2 regions of the Micrococcus sp. UYEF5 genome follow, and region 1 is predicted to be linked to the other one. Evidence: riboswitches for the same ligand, from Rfam matches in the RefSeq annotation. Region 1 holds a riboswitch; the other holds the start of a gene.
What was found. A riboswitch is a leader RNA that binds a small molecule or an ion and turns the genes downstream of it on or off. The one in region 1 is predicted to bind S-adenosylmethionine.

Region 1 (9,378 bases):
CGCGCCCGTCCCACAGGTCCGTGGACTCGAGCAGCTGGGTGAGTCGTGCGCGCAGCGCATCCATGGGCACGCGCCAGTCCACGTCCAGCTCCACGACGCCGGAGACCTCGGCGCCCACCCGCGTCCAGTTCTCGAACGGCTGGGTGGTGAAGTGCGAGGACGGGTAGACCATGCGGCGGCCGTCCCAGAGCTTGAGCACCACGTTGGACAGGGTGATCTCCTCGACGGTGCCGAACACGCCCTCCATGTCCACCACGTCGCCCACCCGGATCGCGTCCGTGAAGGCGAGCTGGAAGCCGGCGAACACGTTGGTCAGCGTGGACTGCACGGCCAGGCCGGCGATCACCGAGATCACACCGGCGGAGGCGAGCAGGCCGGCCCCGAGCGAGCGCACCTCGGGCACCCCCAGCAGGACCACGGCGACGGCCACCACCACGATCACCGCGTTGAGGATGCGCCGGATCAGGATGGTCTGCGTGCGGATGCGTCGCTCGCGGCGGTGCTCGACGCGGGTCTCCTGGTAGCGGCCGAGGATCCCCGCCTCGATCACGCCGACCAGGCGCCACGCGGCCCACGCGCCCGCCGCGGCCACGGCGATGAGCATCAGGAACGACGCCGGCCGGTACCAGGTCTGCTCCTCGGCCATGACCCCGAGCCAGATCCGGGAGGCCAGCAGGCCGGCGGCGACGGCGGCCGGCAGGCTCAGCCGGGCGGCGCCGTGCTGGAACGCGGGGCGGCGCACGAGCACGACGCGTGCCACCTGCAGGGCCAGGTACACGACCGCCGCGCCGATGGCGAACGCCATCAGCACGGTCAGCAGCGTCCCCCATTCCACGCCGAAGGCCCGCGTGGTGGCGGCCGCCCCGTCCTGGATGTCCCCCTCCACCCCGGACGGCACGGTCTCGCCCGCCAGGAGGCGGTCCAGGGCGGTCAGCAGGGGCGGGGTCGCGAGGGCGGGCAGGACGGGGAGGACCATGACGACAGTCTGACACCCGCCCCCGGACGCACCCCGGAGAAGAGCACAATGGAGCCTGACCGTCCGCGCGGTCCGGGCCCGGCCGTCGTCGCGCCCCGTCCCGCCGGCCCGCCGCCGCCCCTCTGGAGGAATCCGTGCTCTCCGTCACCGACCTGCGCCCACTCGACACCGCCACCGCGGACCTGTCCCGCATCATCCCGCGGGCGAACGTGGACGTGTCCTCCGTGGTGCCGGTGGTCGCCCCGATCATCGAGCGGGTCCGCCACGGCGGCGAGCAGACCCTGCTGGAGCTGGCCGAGCGGTTCGACGGTGTCCGTCCGCCGGCCCTGCGCGTGCCCGCGGAGGCGCTCGAGGCCGCCCTGGCCGGGCTCGACCCGCGGGTGCGCGCCGCCCTGGAGGAGTCGATCCACCGGGCCCGGCTCGTGCACGACGCCCAGCACCCCCAGGACTCCACGGTCGAGCTCGGCGAGGGCGCCGTCGTGGAGAACCACTGGATCCCCGTGGGCCGCGTGGGCCTGTACGTGCCCGGCGGCCGCGCCGTGTACCCCTCCTCGGTGGTGATGAACGTGGTGCCCGCGCAGGCGGCCGGCGTGGGGAGCCTCGCGGTGACCTCGCCCCCGCAGCGGGACCACGGCGGCCTGCCCCACCCCACCGTGCTCGCCGCGTGCGCGCTGCTCGGCGTGGACGAGGTCTACGCGGCCGGCGGCGCCCAGGCCGTGGCCATGCTGGCGCACGGCGTCCAGGACGACGACGGCGGGTGGCTCTGCGCGCCCGTCGACCTGGTGACGGGGCCCGGCAACGTGTACGTGGCCGCCGCGAAGCGCGCCCTGCAGGGCGTGATCGGCGTGGACGCCGAGGCCGGGCCGAGCGAGATCGCCGTGATCGCGGACGGCACCGCCCGCGCCGACTGGGTGGCCGCGGACCTGATCAGCCAGTCCGAGCACGACCCGCTGGCCGCCTCCGTGCTCATCACGGACTCCGAGGACCTGCTCCGGGACGTGCTGGCGGCGATCGAGGCGCAGGTGCCCGGGGCGTTCCACGAGGACCAGATCCGCGAGGCCCTCACCGGCCCCCAGTCCGGCGTGCTGCTGGTGCGGGACATGGACCAGGCCGTGGAGGTCTCCGACCGCTACGCCACCGAACACCTCGAGATCCAGACGCGCGACCCCGAGGCCCTCGTGGGGCGCATCCGCAACGCCGGCGCCGTGTTCGTGGGCCCGCACGCCCCCGTGCCGCTGGGCGACTACTCGGCCGGGTCCAACCATGTGCTCCCCACCTCGGGGACGGCCCGGCACTCCTCCGGTCTGAACACGGTGACGTTCCTGCGCCTGCAGCAGCGCATCCGCTACACGGAGACCGGGCTCGAGGAGGTCGCGGACGGGATCGGCGTGCTGGCCGAGGACGAGCGCCTGCCCGCGCACGGCGCCGCGATCCGCGCCCGCTTCGCGTGAGGGGGCGGGCGTGAGCGGCGTCCGCATCGACGCGTGGCTGTGGGCCGTGCGGCTGTACAAGACCCGGTCCGCGGCCACGGCGGCCGTGCGCGCAGGCCACGTGCGCATCGACGGCGAGCCCGTGAAGGCGGCGACGCCCGTCGTCGTCGGGAACCGGGTGCGGGTGCGCCAGGACGGAGGTGAGCGGATCCTCGAGGTCACGGGGCTGATCGCCAAGCGGGTGGGCGCCCCCGTGGCCCGGCAGCAGTACGTGGACCACTCCCCGCCGCCCGTGCCGCGTGAGCTGCTCGCGGTGCCGTACCGCGAGCGCGGCGCGGGCCGGCCCACCAAGCGGGACCGCCGACAGCTGGACGCGCTGCGGGGCCGCGACCGACGCTGAGCGTCTCAGTCCTCCCCGATCCGTCATCCGCCGTCGTGATGGCGGCCTCATGCGGAGGGTGCGGTCAGCACCATCCGGAACGGCTTGTCGTTGTCCACCGTGGCGGTGAACGTCATCGGCCCCGCCTCATCCACGGGGGGAGTCGCCGCCGACCAGCCGCCGCACAGCGCCTCCGATCCGGCCATCCAGGTCTTCGTTCCCCCGCCACCCCGTGAGGTCAGGATCTCCGTCTCACCGGTGGCATCCGAAGGACACAGCACGATGACCCGAAGGACCGCACCCTGTTGGGCGTCCACGGTGATCTGCTGTGTGCCCGTCCCGACCGCCTCCTCCAGGACGGACTCCTTCTCCGGGTCGAGATGGCCCGCATCCGGATGCCGGCGCGTGTACTCGACCAACGTCATCCCGTCCTCCTCGAACAGCGCGGCGGGGAGTGCTTCTTCACCGGCGGGTGACGACGCGGACGAACCGGTGGCGGAGGCCGACCGGGTTGCCGAGGGGGCCGCTGACGTCACGGTGACGGAGGACGCCGCAGCGGTGGATGCCTTCGCGGTGGAGGAGACGCTGCCCGGGGAAGCGGAGCATCCCGAGATGGCGATACCGAGGAGAGCCGCGACGACCACGGCGGCCGACAATGCCGCACGCTTCTTCTCGATGTCCATCCGCATGATCCGATCCCTCTCAGAGAACCGATTGCGGGGCCGCGGGCTGCGGTCTCGAGCCCCCCTCTCGAGTGGCTTGATCCTGGCTGGCGATGCGCGGTGTGTCAAGCATCACATCGGGCAGCTCGGATGACGCCGCGCGACCGCCGCGCTTTGACCACCCCACGGACCCCTCCGTATGCTGATCCCCAGAATCACGAGTTCCCGTCATTCACGGCCCTGGCCGGCGGGACGGCAACCCTCTCACGCAGTAGTGGGGTGCTCCAGGTGATGATTCGGCCCCTCGGACACCCCGACGGGCAAGTACCGCGCCTCCGCGGATCCGGGCGATCCGCGTTCCCGCCTTCTGCGGAGCCGCGCCAGTCATCGGAAGAGGACGCGCGCCATGACCCTGACCCACGAACCCCACACCGCCACGTGGGACACCGACCTGTCCCTCGGCAACCTCCGCTCCGGCCTCTCGGCCTTCCCCACCGGGGTCGTCGCGCTGGCAGGCCTCGCCGACGGCGTCCCCGAGGTGATGGTGTCCTCGTCCTTCGGCGTGGGCATCTCCTGGGAGCCGGCCCTCGTGTCCTTCTCCGCACAGAACAGCTCCCGCACCTGGCCGCGCCTGCGCCGGGCCGGGGCGATCGGCGTCTCCCTGCTCGCGGCGGACCAGACGCCGCTGTGCCGTCAGCTGGCCTCCCGCGAGGGCGACCGCTTCGCCGGTCTGGACGTGCACCGCAGCCCGCATGACGCCCTGCTGATCGGGGGCTCCTCGCTCTGGCTCGAGACGCGAGTGCACGCCGAGGTCCCGGCGGGCGACCACACGGTGGTGCTGCTGGAGGTGACGGCCTTCGCGGATCACACGGACGCCGCTCCCCCGGCCGCCCTGCACCGCAACCTCTTCCACGGCCTGCGCGCGCTCTGAGCGAACTCCAGGTGAACAATCGGGCCCCTGGTTCCCGGTCGGCGAGATCCGTGCAATGATGGAGCCTGAAGTTGATCAAGCTGTATCCCGCCATCTTCACTGCTCGTCAGCCCGGCATCGCCGGCGTCGATGAGTGTTGGGCAAGCGGTTCAGTCTCGCCGCTTCACCCGCGTCCCACATCCGGGCCGCGGTCCAACACCGCCACCGCACCGCGGGGGCACATCGAAAGGACACCATCATGGCTGTCGGTACTGTCAAGTGGTTCAACGCTGAGAAGGGCTACGGCTTCATCGCCCCCGAGGACAACTCCGCGGACGTGTTCGTGCACTTCTCCGCCATCCAGGGCAACGGCTTCAAGGAGCTCCAGGAGAACGACCGCGTCGAGTTCGAGACCCAGGACGGCCCCAAGGGCCTCCAGGCCGCCAACGTGACGAAGCTCTGATCTTCGCCTGACGCACGGCTTCCGACGCCCCCGGTCCACACGGACCGGGGGCGTCGTCGCGTGTCACGCGTCTGCGCCGCGCCGGCCCACGTGGCGACGCAGCAGCAGCACCACGCCCAGGGCCAGCAGATACCCGGCCGCGACGACCGCGAAGCCGGCCCGGTAGTCGCCCGTGACGTCGCGCAGCAGGCCCATCAGCAGCGGGCCCAGGGCGAAGCCGGCGTACATGCCCATCGAGTTCGCCCCGGTCGCACGGCCCAGCCGCTCGGCCGGCACCTCGCTCAACAGGCCCGCGTTGATCACCACGTTGGCGCCCAGCACCGTCAAGCCGTGCACCGCGGCGCCCACCCACAGCAGGGCCGGCAGGTCCAGCAGGTCCGCGGCGAGGAACACCACGACGCCGGCCACGGCACCCAGGCAGATCACGGTCAGCAGGGTGGTGGGCCGGTCTCCGGAGCTCATCCGCCGACTCCACCCGATCCGGGAGAGCACCCCCACCACCCCGGACACGGCCGCCGCGGCGCCGCCGGCCACGAGCGTCATCCCCAGCGTCTCGACGGCGAACAGCGGCAGGTAGGTGTTCGTGGCCTGCATGCCCAGGCCGGTGAGGAACGCGATCGCCGCGGAGAACCAGACCGTGGCCGGCAGGGGCGAGGTGTCCCGCCGTCGTCGCCCGCCGACGGGGCCGGTGGCCGGCGGCGGCGCCCCGGGCAGCGGCGGGGCGGCGACCAGCGCGAGCACCCAGAGCGCCCCGATGAGCACCGCGGCCCCCAGCGCGGCGCCCGTCCAGCCGAGGGCGAGGGACGCGGCCGGGAAGAACAGGCCGCCGACCAGCTGGGCCGCCTGCACGCCGGACTGCTTCACCCCGACCCACCCGATGCGCCTCTCCGGCGGCACCACGGTGCGGATGATCCGGTTCGTGGTGGGGTTGGAGATGGCCTGCGTGACGCCCGCGACGGCGGCCGCCGCGTACAGCACGGGCAGGGACGGGGCGACGGCGCCGAGCACGAGCGCCGCGGCGGTGCCGCCGAAGATGATGCTCAGCTGCGCGCGGGCGGACAGGCGGTCGGCGACCCGGCCGAGGCCGAGGGAGGTGACGGCGGCCGCCGCGAACACGACCGTCATCACGGTGCCGAGCTGGCCCGAGGTGACGTCGAGCCGCTCCATCACGACCGTGGAGGAGGCGGAGACGCCGTAGTTGAACAGGGGCCCGGCGCCCATCGCCGCCAGCAGCACCCACAGCAGGGCCGCGGAGGGGCGGCGAGCGGCGGGGGCGGGCAGGGTCACGGCCCCAGGCTACGACCCCTCACGCGACGAGGCGGGAAATCTATCTCATGGGCGCCCGGGGGCGTCGTGTGAGGTGGATTTCCCGCCTCGAAAGCGGGGGTGACTGCGGGGGTGGGTCAGCCGACGCGGCCCTCGCCGCGGTGCTCGCCCTCGACGCGGCCGGTGGTCCCCCGCTGGGTGACCTCCTCGCCGTCCTGGCGCTCGGGCCGCTCGCCGGCCTCCGCCGGCAGGCCCTCGTTCTCGTCGGTGGGCGTCTCGCCGGCGGTGGCGGCGGGTGCCGGATCCTGCGGGGCCCGACGACGGCCGCCGTGCGGGGACAGCGACTCACCCTCACCCAACGAGCTGACGCGCGGCATCGGCGACGTCGTCAGCGGCACGGACTCGGTCTGCCGGGCGTCGACGAGCGTGGAGCCCGTCCCGGAGATGGGGGAGCCCTGCACGGGGGCGCCGGCCGCCTTGCGGCCCGGGATCAGCAGCTCGGAGCGCCACTCGGGGTCGCGCTCGGTGAGGTAGTCCACGCGGGCGTGCTCGCCGAAGTGGTCCGCGTCCGCCTCCTCCCAGTCCATGGCCCAGCCGGCGGGCGGGTCGTTGAGCAGCTCGTCCGTGCGCAGCCAGTGGTAGATGGACGCGTACGAGCGGGTGCTCAGGTGGTCCACGCGGCGGCGCAGCATGCGGGTGTTCAGCTGGGACGGATGCGTCAGGCCCATGGACGCCATGATCTGCACGGCCTCGCGCACGGTCAGGCGGTGGTAGTTGAAGACGCGGTTGCCCTTGTCCTCCACGTCGAGGGCGCGCATCAGACGCGGGTCCTGCGTGGCCACCCCCACGGGGCACTCGTTCGTGTGGCACTTCTGCGCCTGGATGCACCCGGTGGCCATCATCATCGCGCGGGCGGACATGGTGAAGTCCGCGCCCTGGATCAGACGCTTGACGATGTCCGAACCGGTGGCGACCTTGCCGGCCGCGCCGAGCTTGATCATGTGGCGCAGGCCGGTGCCCACGAGCGCGTTGTGCACGAGCATGAGGCCCTCGGTCAGCGGGGTGCCCACGCGGTCCGAGTACTCGAGCGGGGCGGCGCCGGTGCCGCCCTCGGAGCCGTCCACGATGATGAAGTCGGGGGCGATCCGCTCCTCCCAGATGGCCTTGGTCATGGCCAGCACGTCCACGCGGGAGCCCACGCAGAACTTGATGCCGATCGGCTTGCCGTCCGAGAGCTCACGGAGCTGCTCGATGAACCTGACCATCTCGCGCGGGGTGCGGAACGCGGAGTGGGACGCCGGGGACAGGCAGTCCTTGTCCATCGGGATCTCACGGGCCTCGGCGATCTCGGGGGAGATCTTCTCCTTGGGCAGCATGCCGCCCAGGCCGGGCTTCGCGCCCTGGGAGATCTTGATGGTGATGCCCTTGACCTCGGGCAGCAGCGCCTTCTCGGCGAACTTCTCCGGGCTGAAGGTGCCGTCCTCGTTGCGGCAGCCGAAATAGCCGGAGCCGATCTCCCAGAACAGGTCCGCGCCGTTGCCGCGGTGGTACTTGGTGAGGCCGCCCTCGCCGGTCTCGTGGATGAACCCGCCCAGGCCGGCGCCCTTGTTCATGGCGATCACGGCGTTGGCGGAGAGGGAGCCGAAGGACATGGACGAGATGTTCATCAGCGAGATGTCCACGGGTCGGCGGCAGTCCGGGCCGCCGATCCGCACCGTGGGGGGCTCCTCCGGCGGGTTGACCGGGGCGGTGGAGTGCAACAGGAACTCGTAGCCGATCTCCGAGGTGTCCCGCTCGGTGCCGAACGCCTTGTGGCTGTCCAGTCCCTTCGCACGGGCGTAGACGATCGAGCGGGTGTCCCGGTCGAACGGCTTGCCGTCGAAGTTGCGCTCGATGAAGTACTGCTGGATCTCGGGGCGGATCGACTCCAGCAGATACCGCATGTGGCCGAGCACGGGGTAGTTGCGGAGGATCGCGTGCCGCTTCTGGGTCATGTCCCACACGGCGAGCACGAGCAGCGCCACCAGGAGCACCGCCAGCACCCACCACGCGCCGCCGCCGATGGCGGCCACCAGCACGACGACGAGCGCGGCCAGCGAGAGGGTCGCGACGATCAGGAGTCTGTTGTTCACCCGACCATCGTGCCCTATATCACTCGAACGTTCATCCTTGCCGCACTGTGTCGAGGTCCCACGTGTGGGGCAGGGGCGTCCGGGCCGACGGCAGGGCCACGCTGCGCCGCCACTCGTGCAGCCACTCCGGCGGCGTCGGCTCCCCCGCGAGGTCGTGGCCGGCCGCCGCCGCGATCGCCCGGACCTCGTCGTTCTCCACGGGGCGGCCGTCCTTCTTGCGCAGGCGCGTGCAGATGTACGCGCGCACCGCGACGTCGCCGTCGACCACCACGCGCTGCTCGAACCACACCGCGCGCTCATCCAGGCCGATCATCCGCGTCTCCACGTCGAACCGCTGCCCCAGGGTCACCGAGCGGCGGAACGCGATCTGCTCGGCCTGCACCACGGGCGTCCAGTGACGACGCCGGATCTCGTCCCACAGGCCGGTGCGGACCATCGCGTCGAAGCGGCCGAGGTCGAACAGCCCGAAGTACTGGCCGTTGTTGACGTGCAGGGCCATGTCCACGTCCGTGGGCAGGGCGCGCATCGGCAGCGTCGTCGGCTCCCAGAGTCCGGCGCGCGGGCGGCGGCGGGCGCGGGCGACGACCCAGATCGTGCGGGGGATCAGATGCATCGGAGGTTCCTCCTCGGGGTCACAGGACCCCCTCGGTCAGATGGTCCGGCGTGCCGAACCGGTGGGCGGTCACGGACACGGCCTGTTCGTGCAGGAACGGCAGCAGCTCCACCTCGCCGGCGCTCACCACGGGGCCAGCGTAGACCGCCACGTCGGGGGTGTCGCCGAGCGCCGCGTGCAGCGCGCTCCGCGCCGCCTCGGCCGCCTCCCGGTCGCCGGTCCAGTCGGCGACGAGCCGGATCCGTGCGTCGCCGCCGCCCTCCGCTGCGGGCGGGATGAGGGCCAGCCGCCGGGCGCGGTCGTGGAACGCGGCGTCATCCTCGACGACGACGTCCACCGGCGCGGCCGTGCCGGCACCCTCCGTGCGGGCGGACCGGACCAGCTCCTCCACCCGGCCGCGCACGGCCTCGGCCGAGAGTCCGTCCACATCGGGCCCCTCCGCGGTGGGGGTCGGGCGCAGGCTCACGGTCATGGGCGCCCCGGCGCGCAGGCCGGCGGAGACGATGCGCAGCAGGTGGTCGGCGGGCCCCGAGTGCCGCCGCACGAG
Region 2 (9,378 bases), on a different contig from region 1:
CCCACCCCATCGCGTTGGAGAACGTGTTCCGCGAGGATGTGCCCGCCGGCATGCTCACGCAGGAGGAGGCCCTCGACCAGGCGCCGGACTCCGAGGACGGCCAGTTCAAGGTCCCCGCCATCCTGGACGGAGAGTGATCACCCCCATGACCGAGACGTTCGACGTGAACGCGACCCTCGGCGCCGACGAGCTCGTCCGGCTCACCGCGCTGCAGATGGCCGAGCGCCTGCGCGCCGGCACCACCACGTCCGTGGAGCTCGTCCAGGCCCACCTGGACCGCATCGCGGCCCACGACGGCGACGTGCGCGCCGACGCCGACGGCGACCGCGGCGTGCGCGCCTACCTCCACGTGAACACGGACGAGGCCCTCGCCGTCGCCGCCGAGGTGGACGCGATCCGTGCCGCCGGCGGCCCCGAGGCCGACGCCCTGCACCCGCTGGCCGGCGTGCCCGTGGCCGTGAAGGACAACATCGTCACGCGCGGCCAGCCGACCACGGCCGCCTCCCGCATGCTCGAGGGCTGGCTCAGCCCGTACGACGCCACGGTGGTGGCCCGCCTCCGCGAGGCCCGCCTGCCGATCCTCGGCAAGACCAACCTCGACGAGTTCGCGATGGGCGGCTCCACCGAGCACTCCGCGTTCGGCATCACCCGCAACCCGTGGGACGGGGACCGGGTGCCCGGCGGCTCGGGCGGCGGGTCGGCGGCCGCCGTGGCCGCCTTCCTGGCCCCCTTCGCCCTCGGCTCGGACACCGGCGGCTCCGTGCGTGAGCCCGCCGCGTTCACCGGCACGGTCGGCGTGAAGCCCACCTACGGCGCGGTCTCCCGCTACGGCCTCATCGCCATGGCCTCCTCGCTGGACCAGATCGGCCCCGCCGCCCGCACCGTGGCCGACGCCGCGGCGCTGCAGCAGGTCATCGCCGGCCACGACCCGCAGGACTCCACGTCCCTGGCCGACGCGCCGGCGGACCTGACCGCCGCGGCCCGCGGCCGCGACCTGGCGGGGCTGCGCGTCGGCGTCGTGACGGACCTGCCGGCGGACGCGTTCCACCCCGGCATCCGGGCCGGCTTCGACGAGCACGTCGCCGCCCTGCGGGAGGCCGGCGCGGAGATCGTGGAGGTCTCCTGCCCGAGCTTCGACGCCGCCCTCGGCGCGTACTATCTGATCATGCCCTCGGAGGCCTCCTCCAACCTGGCCCGCTTCGACGGCGTCCGCTACGGCCACCGCGTGGTGCCCGATGGCGGCGGCACGATCGAGCAGGTCATGGGCGCCACCCGCGCCGCCGGGTTCGGCGCCGAGGTCAAGCGGCGCATCATCCTGGGCACCTATGCGCTGTCCGCCGGCTACTACGACGCCTACTACGGCTCCGCGCAGAAGGTCCGCACGCTCGTGCAGGAGGACTTCGCCCGCGCCTTCGAGCAGGTGGACGTCATCCTCACGCCCACCGCGCCGACCCCGGCGTTCGAGCTGGGCGCGAAGACGGACGACCCGATGACCATGTACGTCAACGACCTCGCAACCATCCCGGCCAACCTCGCCGGCATCCCGGGCATGTCCGTGCCGGGTGGCGTCGTCGACGGGCTGCCCTACGGCCTGCAGCTGATGGCACCGGCGCGCGAGGACGCGCGCCTGTACGAGGCCGGCGCCGCGCTCGAACGCCTCGTGGCCCAGCGCCGGGGCGGGCCGGTGTGGGCCGAGGCCCCCGAGCTGGAGAAGGGCGCGCAGCGCGCCACCACCGCGACCACGGCAGGAGGCCGGGCATGAGCCACGCAGAGCAGACCATGGACTTCGCGGAGGCGATGGAGCGCTTCGACCCCGTGCTGGGCTTCGAGGTGCACGTGGAGCTGAACACCGCCACGAAGATCTTCTCCTCGGCGCCCAACGCGTTCGGCGACGAGCCGAACACGAACGTGACCCCGCTCGACCTCGGCCTGCCGGGCACCCTGCCGGTGCTCAACCGCAAGGTCGTGGAGTACGCGATCCGCCTGGGCGTGGCCCTGGACGCGCAGGTCGCCGAGACCTGCCGGTTCGCGCGGAAGAACTACTTCTACCCGGACACGCCGAAGAACTTCCAGACCTCCCAGTACGACGAGCCGATCGTCTTCGACGGCCACCTGGACGTCGAGTTGGAGGACGGTGAGGTCTTCCGCGTGGAGATCGAGCGCGCGCACCTCGAGGACGACGCCGGCAAGCTCACCCACGTGGGCGGCTCCGGGCGGATCCAGGGCGCCTCCGCGTCCCTCGTCGACTACAACCGTGCGGGCGTGCCGCTCATCGAGATCGTCACCAAGCCGATCGTCGGCGCCGGTGCGCGGGCCCCCGAGCTGGCCCGCGCCTACGTCACCGCGATCCGGGACATCGTGCAGGCCATCGACATCTCCGACGCGCGGATGGAGCGCGGCAACGTCCGCTGCGATGCGAACGTCTCGCTGATGCCCAAGGGCGCCACCGAGTTCGGCACCCGCACCGAGACGAAGAACGTGAACTCCACGCGCGCCGTGCAGCACGCGGTCACCCACGAGATCCAGCGCCAGGCCGCGGTGCTCGCCGCGGGCGGCACCGTGACGCAGGAGACCCGCCACTGGCACGAGGACACCCGCAGCACCACCTCGGGCCGCCCGAAGTCGGACGCGGACGACTACCGGTACTTCCCCGAGCCGGACCTCGTGCCCGTGCACGTGGACGCCGCGTGGGTCGAGCGCGTGCGCGCGGCCATGCCCGAGCTGCCGGCCGTGCGGAACAAGCGGCTCAAGGCCGAGTGGGGCTTCTCGGACGAGGAGTTCCGCGACGTCGTCAACGCCGGCGTCCTGGACGAGATCGTCGCGACCGTGGAGGCCGGCGCCTCCGCGGCGGCCGCCCGCAAGTGGTGGATGGGCGAGATCGCCCGCCTGGCGAACGTCCGCGAGGTCGCCGTCGCCGAGCTGGGGATCACCCCGGCGCACGTGGTGGAGGTCGAGGAGCTGATCGCCGCGAAGACGATCAACGACAAGATCGCCAAGCAGGTGCTCGGTCTGGTGGCCGACGGCGAGGGCGCCCCGAAGGAGGTCGTCGCGGCGAAGGGCCTGGCCGTGGTGTCCGACGACGGCGCGCTCACCGAGGCCGTCGACGCCGCGATCGCCGCCAACCCGGACGTGGCCGAGAAGATCAAGGGCGGCAAGATGGCCGCCGTCGGCGCCCTGATCGGCCCGGTCATGAAGGCCACCCGCGGGCAGGCCGACGCCGGCCGCGTCCGCGAGATCGTCCTGGAGCGCCTGGGCGTGTCCTGACGCAGGGGAGGCTGTGCGAGTCCCTGGAGGAGACCACGAATGCGCACCCAGTTGAACATGCTCACTGAGATGGGAATGGGGGTCACATGAGCGCGGCCGGGCGATGGGTGTTGTCCTCTGCCACGCGATGGAAGATCCGGAGTGCACGGTTCCTCGCCCAGTCGGCCGTTCCGCGACCGCTGCGCAGTCAGGCTGTGCATCTCTCGTATTACAACGGGCGGAACTTCGGGGACCAGCTCAGTCCACGCGTCGTGGAGTTCGTCCTCGGCGCCCCGGTGGTGGAAGCACATTTCGCTGGGGCGGACCTCTCGGCCATCGGGTCGATCCTGGATCCGCTCGAACGATGGCGGAATCCCTACACCCCGGTCGTCTGGGGGTCGGGATTCCTTCGCGAAGGCGGCCGGTGGCGGGGCCGAGACATTCGTCCCGTGGCCGTGCGAGGGACGCTGTCGAGGGAACGTGTGGCCCATCTGTCGGATTCGGTCGTCGCGCTGGGCGACCCCGGGCTGCTGGTGCGTCGCATGTATCCCCAGCTCATGGCGATTCCCAAGCGGTATCGGGTCAGTCTGGTCCCGCACATCAGCGAAGCCTGGCACGATGACGTGGCGCGGGCGCGTGTCGATGTCCCGGACCTCCACGTGATCGACGTCCGCGCGGATCCGCGCCGGGTGTTGGAAGAGATCGGAGCGAGCGAGATCATCCTCTCGTCCAGCCTCCACGGACTGATATGCGCCGACGCCCTCGATGTGCCGAATCGCTGGGTGCCGATCTCTGGCGATCTCGGAGGGGGCGATTACAAGTTCGCGGACTACTACTCGGTTTTCGGGCAGCAGCCCGAGCCGCTCCACCTCGCCGAGGCCTTGGACGCTGCACCGGCGCTCGCCGCCGCATGGACGCCGCGTCAAGGGTTGGACGCGATCCTCGACGCCTTGATCGCTTCCTTCCCGGCCGAGGACCTCGCCACGCTCTACCGGCGGTGATGCTCGCGACGCCGGCCGCGTCCGCGAGATCGTGCTGGAGCGCCTGGGCGTGTCCTGACGACCGCGCGGGCCCTCAGCCGTCCAGGGCGGTGAGGGCCCGCGCCACGCGGGGCAGGGTCTTGCGCAGCAGACGCCGCCAGGACCCCGCGGCCAGCCCGCCGACGATCGCGTCCCGGGCCGCCGCGTCGTCGAGCGTCTCCAGGGCCATCGCCCCGAGCCACACGCGGGCCCGCCGCGCCTCGGCCGCGTCCCGGGCCAGGTCGGGCACCTTCTGCTCGCCGTGCCACAACGCCAGGTAGGCGACGTTGAGGGCCGGGTCCCACGCGCACGCGAGGTCCCAGTCGAGCACACCGGCCAGCGCCCAGCGCAGCGGGGCGCGCGGGTCCTCGTCCTCGGGCACGGCACGCCAGCGCATGTTGTGCCCGGCCAGGTCGCCGTGCACCAGCGACGGCGGCACGGGCGGCGCGGCGGTCCACGTCGTCACCGCGTCCGTGAGGGCGGCCACCGCGTCCGGCCACGCCTCGGCGCCCAGCCGTGCGTCGACGTCGTGGCCCTCCCACGCCTCCAGGCGCGCGGCGACCGCCCCCGGCAGCGCCGCGACGTGCCGGGCGCGCTCCGGCGTCCACGGCCCGCGGAAGGCGAACGGGCGGCCGAGGTGCGGGGCGATCCGCGGGTCGGTGACGTCCACGACGGCGAGATCGTCGAGGACGCCGCGCAGCACGGCCGGATCGCCCTCGTGCGGCGGGTGCGGCCCGCCCGGGAGGAAGCGCTGCAGCACCGCGGCGCCCGGGCCCGCGGGGACGGGGTCCGAGAGGGCGACCGGGACGGCCCACGACACGTCGCGTTCGGCCAGGGCCGCGGCGAGCCCGTCGAGGAGGGCCAGGCGCCGGGGCAGGTGTGCCGCGGGGTCCCGCTCGGGCGCCCACCGCGCGGCCGGGGCGGCGCCGACCTCGTGGGCCCGCGTCATCCGGAGGACGCCGACGTCCTCGAGCACGAGCACGCGGTGGAACTGCCCGCCCTCCTCCACGGACGCCGCGGCCCAGTCGGCTGTGCGGAGCCGGTGGGCGAGAGCGGGGTCGAGGCCGGGGCGGAGGTGCCTCAGGGCGCGGTGGACCAGCTCGAGCTCGCTGGGGGCAGGCGGGGAGACCACACGACCACGCTAACGCTCCCGCCGCCCGCCCGGACTTTCGAACGTGACATCGGGGGAATGGGGACTTTCGAACGGGAGAGAGGCCCTACCACACGTTCGAAAGCGCCCGGGGGGAGGGGCGGGCGGATACTGGGGGGCATGCCCGCCACCCCGCGCACGTCCCGCTCCCCGGCCGGCCCGGCCGTCCGACCCGCCCCCGCGCTGCCCGCCCCCTCGGCGCGCACGGTGCGGTGGGAGATCGCGATCGTCCTCGGCCTCTCCCTGGGGAAGTCGGCGGTCTACGCGATCGTCCAGCTCATCGACAAGGCCACCCAGGCCCCGCTCGGCGAGCAGACCACGGTCCTCAACCCGGCCCTGGCCGACCGCTGGGCCTTCGACCTGACCTATCAGCTGCTCGGCATCGGGTTCGCGCTCGTGCCGGTGGCCCTCGTGCTGCACCTGATGCACCTGCGCGGCCGGAACCCGTTCCGGGTGCTCGGCCTCGACCTGCGCCGCCCCGGCCGCGACCTGGCCTGGGGCCTGGGCCTGTTCGCGGCCATCGGGCTGGGCACGCTCGGCGTCTACGCCGCCGGCCGGGCCCTGGGGATCACGACGGCGATCGTCGGCTCGGCGCTCGGGGAGAGCTGGTACCAGGTGCCGGTCCTGCTGCTCTCCGCGCTGCGGCACGGGCTGCTGGAGGAGGTCATCGTGGGCGCCTGGCTCGTCGACCGGCTCGGGTATCTGCAGCGGCTGCGCGCCGCGGGCCTGGCGCGCGATCCGGCACCGGCCGTGCCGTCGTCGTGGGTGAGCGCCGAGGGGCTGTACCTGCCGACCCGCGCGGCCGTCGTGGTGCTCGCCCTCGCGCTGCTGCGCGGGGCGTACCACCTGTACCAGGGGATCGGGCCGGGCGTGGGCAACGCCCTGATGGGCGTGGTGTTCGCGCTCGTGTTCCTGCGGGTGCGCCGGGTGATGCCGCTGGTCATCGCGCACGCGCTGCTGGACGCCGTCGGGTTCGTCGGCTACCCGCTGCTGGCGCGGGCGGGGCTGCTCGGCTGAGCGGCCCCGCCCCCGCGCTCAGAGCGTGATCTCACCCTTCGGGGTGCGGAAGGTGACCGAGACGATCCCCGGGGTGCCGGAGGGCGCGACGTACTCGATGTTCACGTCCTGGACCTGGCCGTCCTCGTCCTCGCCGCCCAGCCACTCGGCGAGGCGCTCGGGGGAGCCGGCGATGTTCAGGTGCTCGATGGTGGCCTGCGGCTCGGCCGCCTGCGAGGGGTGCATGTCCTCCTGGCCGTCGGCCCAGCGCAGGATGTACGGCAGCTGCGGGTCCGCGAGGGTGCCCTTGATGCCGATCTGCCGCCAGGACAGCTCGCGGCCGTCCGGGAAGCGACGGTTGCCGGGGACGGCCTCGCGGCCGAGGCGGCGCTCGAACCGGCCGATGTCCGGGGTGGCCACGGCCCAGCTCATCCAGCCCCCGCCCTGCTCGGTGCGGGCGCGCACGAGCTGGCCGAACGGCGCACTGAGGGAGGCCGGGTGGTCCAGGGCCTCGACGACCTCCAGATACTGCCCCTCCGTCATGGGGAAGAGCGCGTTCTGGGTGCCGAAACGTGGGTGGACACCGCCCTTGATCCGCTCGATGCCCAGCGTCTCGGCGATGCGGGCGACCGTGGCGTCCAGGCCCTCGGGGCCGGCGGCGTAGGACACGTGGTCCATGCGACAGGTGTGCACTGCGCTGTTCCTCTCCGTTCCCGGGCTGCCCCGGGGGTTGACCTGGTGCGAGTCGCGGGGCGTCGAGCCCTTGACGGGTCGGGCGCCCCGTGCGGAGAGCGTATCCGCGTGTGACACGCGTGACGAAATCGTGGCGGGGCGGCGGGCTACACTCGGAGGCACGGTCACGAGAGTCAGCAACAGGCCCCGGCATGCTGACCGGCAACCCTCCTTCCGCGGTGGGGTGCCCCGGGTGACGACCAGGCCGGCCCCACAACGGACGCCGGCAAGCGCGGGCCGATCCCACGGCCCCTCTCGACGGCGCCGGGTCATCTCCGGCACCTCGACGACGCCGGTTCCCGGATCGGCACGTCGGCCGGCGGGCGGGGCGGCCGGGTCCGGCCCCTGAACCCCTCAGGAGGGTCCGCCATGACCGACCAGACCACCCCGACCCCCGATGCCTGGGGCTTCTCCACCGCGCAGGTCCACGCGGGCGTCGCCGTCGGCCAGCACGCCTTCGGTGCGACCGCCCTGCCGATCTTCCAGACCACCTCGTACGACTTCCCGTCCGCCCAGGTGGCCGCGGACCGGTTCGCGCTCAAGGACCTCGACCCGCTCTACACCCGCATCGGCAACCCGACGCAGGGCCCGGTGGAGGAGAAGATCGCCGCGCTCGAGGGCGGTGTGGGCGCGCTGCTGCTGGCCTCCGGCCAGGCGGCGACGACGTTCGCGATCCTCAACCTCGCCGGCGCCGGCGACCACGTGGTCGCCTCGGCCAGCCTCTACGGCGGCACGCAGAACCTGTTCAAGCACACCCTCGCCAAGGTCGGCGTCGAGACGACGTTCGTGACCGACCCGGACGACCTCGAGTCCTGGCGCGCCGCCGTCCGGCCGAACACCACGGCGTTCTTCGGCGAGACCCTCGGCAACCCGCGCGGGGACGTCCTGGACGTGCGCGCCGTCGCCGACGCCGCCCACGAGGCCGGCGTGCCGCTGATCGTGGACAACACGCTGGCCACCCCGTACCTGCTGCGGCCGATCGAGCACGGCGCCGACGTCGTCACCCACTCCGCCACGAAGTACCTCGGCGGGCACGCCGCGGCCATCGCGGGCGTGATCGTCGACGCCGGCACGTTCGACTACGCGCAGCACGCCGAGCGGTACCCCGGCTTCAACGAGCCGGACGAGTCGTACCACGGCCTCGTCTACGCGCGGGACCTCGGGGTGGGCTCGCCGCTCGGCGCCAACCTGGCCTTCATCCTCAAGGCGCGCGTGCAACTGCTGCGCGACTACGGCTCGGCCATCTCCCCGTTCAACGCGTTCCTGGTGAACCTCGGCCTGGAGACCCTGTCCCTGCGCATGGAGCGGCAGGTGGCCAACGCGGCCGCGGTGGCGCGCTGGCTGGAGGGCCGCGACGACGTCGAGCACGTGGTCTACGCCGGCCTGGAGTCCAGCCCGTGGCACGAGCGCGCCCAGCGCTACCTGCCGAAGGGCGCGGGCGCGTTCGTCTCCTTCGAGATCGCGGGCGGCCGCGAGGCCGGGGCCGCGTTCGTGGACGGGCTCACCCTGCACCACCACGTGGCCAACATCGGCGACGTCCGCTCGCTCGTGGTGCACCCGGCCTCCACCACCCACTCCCAGCTCACCGACGACGAGCAGCGCGCCGCCGGCGTCACCCCCGGCCTGGTGCGGCTCTCGCTCGGCGTGGAGGACGTCGAGGACATCCTCGCCGACCTCGAGCGCGGCTTCGCGGCCGCCGCCCGCCGCGGCGCCGACGACGCGGGGGAGCGGGCATGACCGCCGTCGCCACGCGTCCGTCGCGCACCGCGCTGCCCCGCGGCGGCCGCCACCGCCTGCGGGTCGGCGAGCTGCGCACCGAGACCGGCGGGCTGCTGCCCGACGTCGAGCTGGCCTACGAGACCTGGGGCACCCTCGCCGCCGACGGCGCCAACGCCGTGCTCGTGCTGCACGCCCTCACCGGCGACGCGCACGTGGCCGCGCACGAGGAGGACCCGACGCCGGGCTGGTGGGACGCCCTCGTCGGCCCGGGCCGCGCCGTGGACACGGACCGGTGGTTCGTGGTCGCCCCCGCCATGATCGGCGGCTGCCACGGCTCCACCGGGCCCTCGACGCCCGCGCCCGACGGGCGGCCCTGGGGCTCCCGGTTCCCGTTCCTCACGCTGCGGGACGCGGTCGAGGCCGAGCGGCGCCTGGCCGACCACCTCGGGATCGGCGCCTGGCGTGCCGTGATCGGCGGATCGATGGGCGGGGCCCGCGCCCTCGAGTGGGCCGCGACCC

Region 2: linked by a shared signal. The riboswitch ahead of ABIB16_RS05325 (bifunctional o-acetylhomoserine/o-acetylserine sulfhydrylase) and the one ahead of ABIB16_RS03830 (flavin reductase family protein) in region 1 are both predicted to bind S-adenosylmethionine.

The regions. Positions count from the first base shown of each region.
Region 1 covers NZ_JBEPNB010000003.1:34,722-44,099, reverse strand. The annotation lists gene ABIB16_RS03850 (mechanosensitive ion channel family protein) at 1-976, opposite strand, end outside; gene hisD (histidinol dehydrogenase) at 1,111-2,427, shown strand; gene ABIB16_RS03840 (RNA-binding S4 domain-containing protein) at 2,438-2,806, shown strand; gene ABIB16_RS03835 (hypothetical protein) at 2,854-3,468, opposite strand; SAM riboswitch class IV at 3,661-3,780, shown strand; gene ABIB16_RS03830 (flavin reductase family protein) at 3,854-4,378, shown strand; gene ABIB16_RS03825 (cold-shock protein) at 4,617-4,820, shown strand; gene ABIB16_RS03820 (MFS transporter) at 4,884-6,107, opposite strand; gene ABIB16_RS03815 (FMN-binding glutamate synthase family protein) at 6,224-8,218, opposite strand; gene ABIB16_RS03810 (acyl-CoA thioesterase) at 8,250-8,831, opposite strand; gene ABIB16_RS03805 (bifunctional proline dehydrogenase/L-glutamate gamma-semialdehyde dehydrogenase) at 8,851-9,378, opposite strand, start outside.
Region 2 covers NZ_JBEPNB010000004.1:33,183-42,560, reverse strand. The annotation lists gene gatC (Asp-tRNA(Asn)/Glu-tRNA(Gln) amidotransferase subunit GatC) at 1-137, shown strand, start outside; gene gatA (Asp-tRNA(Asn)/Glu-tRNA(Gln) amidotransferase subunit GatA) at 146-1,762, shown strand; gene gatB (Asp-tRNA(Asn)/Glu-tRNA(Gln) amidotransferase subunit GatB) at 1,759-3,264, shown strand; gene ABIB16_RS05345 (polysaccharide pyruvyl transferase family protein) at 3,516-4,244, shown strand; gene ABIB16_RS05340 (phosphotransferase family protein) at 4,318-5,394, opposite strand; gene ABIB16_RS05335 (CPBP family intramembrane glutamic endopeptidase) at 5,533-6,429, shown strand; gene ABIB16_RS05330 (VOC family protein) at 6,448-7,086, opposite strand; SAM riboswitch class IV at 7,264-7,379, shown strand; gene ABIB16_RS05325 (bifunctional o-acetylhomoserine/o-acetylserine sulfhydrylase) at 7,510-8,877, shown strand; gene metX (homoserine O-acetyltransferase MetX) at 8,874-9,378, shown strand, end outside.